DNA from 2 places in the Sodalis sp. RH21 genome. Region 2 is predicted to be linked to the other one. Evidence: predicted binding sites of a transcription regulator. Region 2 holds the regulator's gene; the other holds the start of a gene.
What was found. The regulator PhoB, encoded in region 2, activates phosphate uptake and scavenging genes when phosphate is short. The targets are predictions, from matches to a motif close to CTGTCATAAAACTGNCNNAT.
Positions count from the first base shown of each region.

Region 1: ugpB (sn-glycerol-3-phosphate ABC transporter substrate-binding protein UgpB) is a predicted target of PhoB. The motif match lies at 1,495-1,514, and genes of this name have one in related genera.

Region 1 is NZ_CP178732.1:5,498,530-5,501,943, reverse strand. Features, by position in the region: gene livG (high-affinity branched-chain amino acid ABC transporter ATP-binding protein LivG) at 1-614, shown strand, start outside; gene livF (high-affinity branched-chain amino acid ABC transporter ATP-binding protein LivF) at 632-1,333, shown strand; gene ugpB (sn-glycerol-3-phosphate ABC transporter substrate-binding protein UgpB) at 1,578-2,897, shown strand; gene ugpA (sn-glycerol-3-phosphate ABC transporter permease UgpA) at 2,966-3,414, shown strand, end outside.
Region 2 is NZ_CP178732.1:4,393,769-4,397,182, forward strand. Features, by position in the region: gene ACL2XP_RS20280 (PstS family phosphate ABC transporter substrate-binding protein) at 1-456, opposite strand, end outside; gene phoR (phosphate regulon sensor histidine kinase PhoR) at 453-1,787, opposite strand; gene phoB (phosphate response regulator transcription factor PhoB) at 1,812-2,501, opposite strand; gene sbcD (exonuclease subunit SbcD) at 2,713-3,414, shown strand, end outside.

The DNA of each region.
Region 1 (3,414 bases), 1.1 Mb from region 2:
CCGGTTTTTACCGCCCCACCAGCGGCACCGTTATGCTGCGCGATCGGCATCTGGAAGGCCTGCCGGGACAGAAGATCGCCCGGATGGGGGTGGTGCGCACCTTCCAGCACGTGCGCTTGTTTCGCGAGATGACGGTGATCGAAAATTTACTGGTGGCGCAGCATCAGCATCTTAAAAGCGGCGTATTCGCCGGTTTGCTGAAAACCAGGGCCTTCCGCCAGGCCGAAGCCGATGCGCAGGATTACGCCGGCACGTGGCTTGAGCGCGTGGGTTTGCTGGAGCTGGCCAATCGCCAGGCGGGTAATTTGGCGTATGGGCAGCAGCGGCGCCTGGAGATAGCCCGCTGCATGGTGACGCGTCCGTCGTTGTTAATGCTCGATGAGCCGGCCGCCGGCCTTAATCCCAATGAAACCGCCGAATTGAATCATTTGATTGCGGAGTTGCGCGCGCAGCATAAGGTGTCGGTATTACTGATTGAACATGATATGAAGCTGGTGATGGGTATTTCCGATCGTATTTATGTAGTGAATCAGGGCATGCCCCTGGCTAACGGCACGCCTGCCGAAATCCGTAGTAACCCGGATGTGATTCGGGCCTATTTGGGAGAGGCCTGATGAGTAAGGGTACGGTTATGTTGTCATTAAACCAGGTGTCGGCCCATTACGGCAAAATCCAGGCGTTGCGCCAGGTGAGCCTGCATATCGAGCAGGGTGAAATCGTGACGCTTATCGGCGCCAACGGCGCGGGCAAAACGACGTTGCTCGGTACGCTGTGCGGCGATCCGCGCGCGTCCGAAGGGACGATTGTGTTTGACGGTAACGAGATTACCGATTGGCCGACGGCGCGGATTATGCGGGCGACCATTGCCATTGTGCCCGAAGGACGCCGGGTGTTTTCGCGCATGACGGTGGAGGAGAATCTGGCGATGGGCGGTTTTTTCGCCGAGCGCCAGCAGTATCAGCAGCGGCTCAAGCGGGTATTTGAGCTGTTCCCGCGGTTATATGAGCGCCGCGTGCAGCGTGCGGGCACCATGTCCGGCGGAGAGCAGCAGATGCTGGCCATCGGGCGGGCGCTGATGAGCCAGCCGCGGTTGTTGTTGCTGGACGAGCCTTCCCTGGGGCTGGCGCCGATTATTATCCAGCAGATTTTCGATACCATCGAGCAGTTGCGCCGGGAGGGGATGACTATTTTCCTGGTGGAGCAGAATGCCAATCAGGCGCTCAAGCTGGCCGATCGGGGCTATGTGCTGGAGAACGGGCGTATCGTGCTGGAGGATACCGGTGAGGCGTTGCTGGCCAATGAGGCGGTGCGCAGCGCGTATTTGGGGGGGTAGGGAGCGGGCGCTCCCTTCAACCGGCTTGCCGCGGGTGCGGTGATTGCGGGCCTAGCATGCCGAGGGGCGCTCTGGCGGCCAGGAAAACCATGGCCGCTTCGGCCCCTACGGCAAGCTCTCCCTTCAACCGGCCTGCCGCGGGTTCTGGTATTGTCACCGGGCTGTCATAAGCTTGTTATTTTTCTGTCATTTCAACATGTCATGTTACAGGCCGATGAACTTTTTTGGCATTCAGGAGCCCGGCATGTTGAAGCACTCTATTCGTATCGCCACGTTAAGCGTGGCGTTGACATTGGCTATAAGCACCAGTGCCCAGGCGGTTACCGATATTCCCTTTTGGCATTCCATGGAAGGGGAGTTGGGCACCGAGGTGGAATCACTGGCGACGCGGTTTAATCAATCGCAGCCGGATTATCGTATCGTACCGGTGTATAAGGGCAATTACGAGCAGGGCCTGACCGCGGGTATCGCCGCTTACCGTACCGGCAACGCCCCGGCGATCCTACAGGTGTATGAAGTGGGCACCGCCACCATGATGGCCAGCAAGGCGTTTAAGCCGGTGTATCAGGTGTTTGAGCAGGCCGGTATCAAAAACGACGAGTCGGCGTTTGTACCGACGGTGTCGGGTTATTATAGCGACAGCAAAACCGGCCATCTGCTCTCCCAGCCTTTTAACAGCTCCACGCCGGTGCTGTATTACAATAAAGACGCCTTCAAAAAAGCCGGTCTGAATCCGGATCAACCCCCCCAGACCTGGCAGGAACTGGCCGAGGCGGCCGCGAAGCTGCGCGCCAGCGGCATGCAGTGCGGATATGCCAGCGGTTGGCAGGGCTGGATTCAGATTGAGAATTTCAGCGCCTGGCACGGTTTGCCGGTGGCCACCAAAGACAATGGTTTTGCCGGTAATGACGCCGAGCTGGTGTTTAATAAACCGCTGCAGGTTAAACATATCCAATTGCTGGAGGATATGAACAAGAAGGGCGATTTCAGCTATTTCGGCCGTAAAGATGAGTCTACCGAGAAGTTTTATAACGGCTCATGCGGCATCACCACCGCGTCGTCCGGTTCGCTGGCCTCCATCCGCCAGTACGCCAAATTTAATTTCGGCGTGGGCATGATGCCTTATGACGCCGATGTCAAAAACGCGCCGCAGAACGCCATTATCGGCGGCGCCAGTTTGTGGGTGATGAACGGCAAGGACGAGGCGACCTATAAAGGAGTGGCGCAGTTCCTGCAGTTCCTGGCCAAACCTGAGTATGCCGCCGAGTGGCATCAGAAAACCGGTTATCTGCCCATTACCACCGCCGCCTATGAGCTCACCCGTTCCCAGGGTTTTTACGATAAAAACCCCGGTTCCGATATCGCTACCCGCCAGATGCTGAATAAACCGCCGTTGCCGTTCACCAAGGGGATGCGCCTGGGCAATATGCAGCAAATCCGCATCGTGGTCGACGAAGAGCTGGAACGCGTATGGACGGGCAAAGCGACGCCGCAGGAAGCGCTGGATAACGCGGTCAAACGCGGCAATCAGCTATTACGCCGGTTTGAGCAATCGCTACGTTAAGATCCGGCTCCCCGGCCCCCCGCCGCCGCTATGCCGGTGGCCGGGGCCGCCTTTAGGGTGACTTGTTTATGGCTACTGCTCCCCATCGCGGCTTCACTCACCGCTGGCTGCCCTATTTGTTGGTGCTGCCGCAGTTGGTGATTACCGCGATTTTTTTTATTTGGCCGGCCGCGACCGCGCTGTGGTATTCGGTGCAGCGGGTCGACCCGTTTGGTATTTCCAATACGTTTGTCGGTTTGGAAAATTTTGTCACGCTGACCCAGGACGACTATTACCTGGATTCGTTGTATACCACGCTGATCTTCAGCGGCCTGGTGACCGGTATCGGCTTGCTGGTTTCGCTGTTCCTGGCCGCGCTGGTGGATCATGTGCTGCGTGGTAAACGGGTTTATCAGACCTTGCTGTTGCTGCCCTATGCGGTGGCCCCTGCGGTGGCGGCGGTGCTGTGGATGTTTCTATTCAGTCCCGGCCTGGGGCTTATCAGTTATCTGCTCAATCATCTCGGTTATCACTGGAA
Region 2 (3,414 bases):
GTTTTTCACCGCGCGGGTTTCACCGCAGTTACGGGTAGTGGAAAAAACGGCGTCCAGCTGGCGCAGCGTGATAAACGGCAGGGGATTGTCCTGATTGACCACGATCACCAGCGCGTCCAGGGCCACCGGCACCGCCAGGGGCTCATAGCCGTAATGGCGCCGGAACGCGGCGATTTCCGGCGCGGTCATCACGCGGCTCATCGGCCCGATCTGCGCGGTGCCCGAAGCCAGCGCCGTGGCCGCCGTGGCCGACCCGGCCGCCTGGATCTGAACACGGACCTCCGGATGGTCCCCGGTGAAATCCGCGGCCCATAGGGTCATCATATTCGCCAGGGTATCGGAACCGCTGCTGGTCAGGTTGCCCGCGAGCACCGACGGCGGCCGCGCCACGACCGGCAGGGCCAGCAGCAGGCAGAGCAGGCAGCACCCGATCTTGACGGTCCCCCCGAGCATCATCGCTTCACCGGCGGCAAAGCGGGCAGGGAATTTTCCGCCTGGGAAGCGGACACGATCATCCGGTTGGGCAGCGTGAACACAAACCGGGTGCCGGCCCCCGGTTCGCTGATCACATCCAGCCGCGCGTCATGGTTGCTGAGCGCATGTTTAACGATGGCCAGTCCCAGCCCGCTGCCGCCGGTCTGGCGCGAACGGGCTTTATCGACGCGGTAAAAACGTTCGGTCAGGCGCGGCAAATGTTCGGGAGCGATCCCCGGTCCGTTATCGCTCACCTGGAATTGCGCCCCGGCGGCGGTGCGCTGCCAGCAAACTTCAATCCGGGTGCCGGGAGGGGTGTGGATCACCGCATTATAAATCAGGTTCGACATGGCGCTGCGCAACTGCTCTTCATTGCCCCGGACCTGCAACTGTTCATTAATGCGAAACACGATATCGTGCCGCTCCTGGCTTAGCCCCGCCGCGCTTTGCTGCAAGCGCTTGAGGATGGCGGGAATATCAATCCGTTCATTCACCTCGCCCTGGGGGGCGGCCTCGATACGGGATAGCACTAATAATTGTTTTACCAGGCGCTCCATGCGCTGGGTCTGATCCTGCATGGTGTGAATGGCCTTGGCGCGGATGGCTTTATCCATCGTCTGGTCGGTCATCATTTCCAGATATCCTTGCAGCACCGTTAACGGCGTACGCAGCTCATGGCTGGCATTGGCAAAAAAGTTACGCCTGGCCCCTTCCAATTGGCGCATTTGCGTCACGTCGCGGATCACCATCAGCAGCTGATCGTCGGTATAGGGCATGACGCGGAATTCCACATAGCGCTGATTATTCAGCAACAGGGTCAGCGGCCGCTTGAATGACTGGGCCTGGATATATTCATTGAATTCGGGATAGCGCAGCAAATTGAGAATATGCTGGCCGTTATCTTCCGGCCAGCGGAACCCCAGCAATTGCTGCGCCAGGCCGTTGCACCAGAAAATATGTCCGTCGGCGGTCAGCATCACCAAGGCATCCGGCAAGGTTTCGGCACCGCTGCGAAAACGCTTGAATAAGGTCGCCAGCTCGCGCCGGCGGCGGCGATGGCGCTGCTGCATCTGGTGCAGGCCATAAAACAGCGGTTCCCAACTGCCCCGCCCCACCGGCGGCGTGCGGCGCAGATCCACCCATAGCCACTGCGACAGGCGCAGTTGATAATAATAGTTGCGTAATAGCGCGGCCAGCAGCGCCGCCGCCAATAGCCAGCCCGCATGGCCGACGAACAGCGACAGCAGCAGGGCCGGCAGGCAAAACAGCACCACTTCGAGCAACAGTTTTCGCCAGGATAAACGTTCTAGCACCGGGCGTTCTCCTTGGTTGGCGCGTTAATAGCGGGCCGAAAAGCGATAGCCGGTGCCGCGCACCGTTTGCACCATCCGATCGTGCCCGCCGGTTTCCAGCGCTTTACGCAGGCGGCGGATATGCACATCCACCGTCCGGTCTTCCACATATACATTAGTGCCCCATACGTGGTTGAGCAATTGCTCGCGGCTGTATACCCGTTCCGGATGGGTCATGAAAAAGTGCAGCAATTTAAATTCGGTAGGCCCCATATCCAGCGCCAGCTCATTGGACGTCACCCGGTGCGAGGACGGGTCCAGGCTTAAGCCCTGCACTTCGATTTTATCTTCCACCGCCATGGGGGAAATACGGCGCATCACCGCCTTGATCCTGGCCAGCAGTTCCTTGGGGGAGAAAGGTTTGGTGATATAATCGTCCGCCCCGACCTCCAGGCCCCGGACCCGATCTTCCTCTTCACCCCGCGCGGTCAGCATCATGACCGGAATATCGCGGGTCAGGACTTCGCGTTTCATATGTTTGATAAATTGAATCCCCGAGCCGCCTGGCAACATCCAGTCCAGTAATACCAGATCCGGATAAGGCTCCGCCATAAGGGTGACCGCAGCACCGTAATCCTCGGCCTCGATCGGCTGAAAACCATTTTGTTCAAGTACAAAGCAGACCATTTCCCGAATCGGCGCTTCATCTTCCACGACTAATATGCGTCTTGCCATTATTTTCCTGCCATTAATCTCTGCGGTTATCGTGCCCGGGCATTATGCGTCACTTTTATGACAGATTTATTAAAATCAGCGCTTCCTGCTACAAGCATAGTGGGGCGCGCTTTTTTTCGGTATAACTTCCCGAATATTATCTTTACGACGGCATCGTCCTGGGGGAAGGTTTATACTCTCGCCCTCACTTTCGCACCCACGCTGGAGCCTCATGCGGATTATCCATACCTCTGACTGGCATTTGGGCCAGTCGTTTTTTACCAAGAGCCGGGCCAGTGAACATCAGGCGTTTCTCGACTGGCTGGTGGCTCGGGCGGATGAACATCAGGTCGATGCCATTATCGTGGCCGGCGATATTTTTGATACCGGCACCCCGCCCAGTTATGCCCGCGAACTGTTCAACCGTTTCGTGGTGGCGCTCCAGCCCACCGGCTGCGAACTGATCGTGCTGGCCGGCAATCATGATGCGGTGGCCACCCTCAATGAGTCCCGATCGCTGCTGGCCTGCATGCATACCCGGGTGATCGCCGGCGTCGGCCGCGATGATATCGCCGAACCGCCGGTGTTTATTCTCAAGGAGCGTAGCGGAAAGCCGGGGGCCATTCTGTGCGCCATCCCGTTTTTACGGCCGCGCGATATGCTGGTGAGCCGCTCCGGGCAATCGGGGGACGACAAACAGCGGGCGCTGATGGATGCCATTACCGCGCACTACGCGGCGCTGTACGCCCAGGCGTTGGATCTGCGCGCCGGCCAGCCCGGCGAGTTGCCCATTATCGCCACCGGGCATCTGACCACGGTCGGCGCCAGCACCACGGATTCGGTGCGCGATATTTATATCGGCAGCCTGGATGCGTTTCCCGCCCAGCTGTTCCCCCCGGCGGATTATATCGCCCTGGGCCATATTCACCGGCCG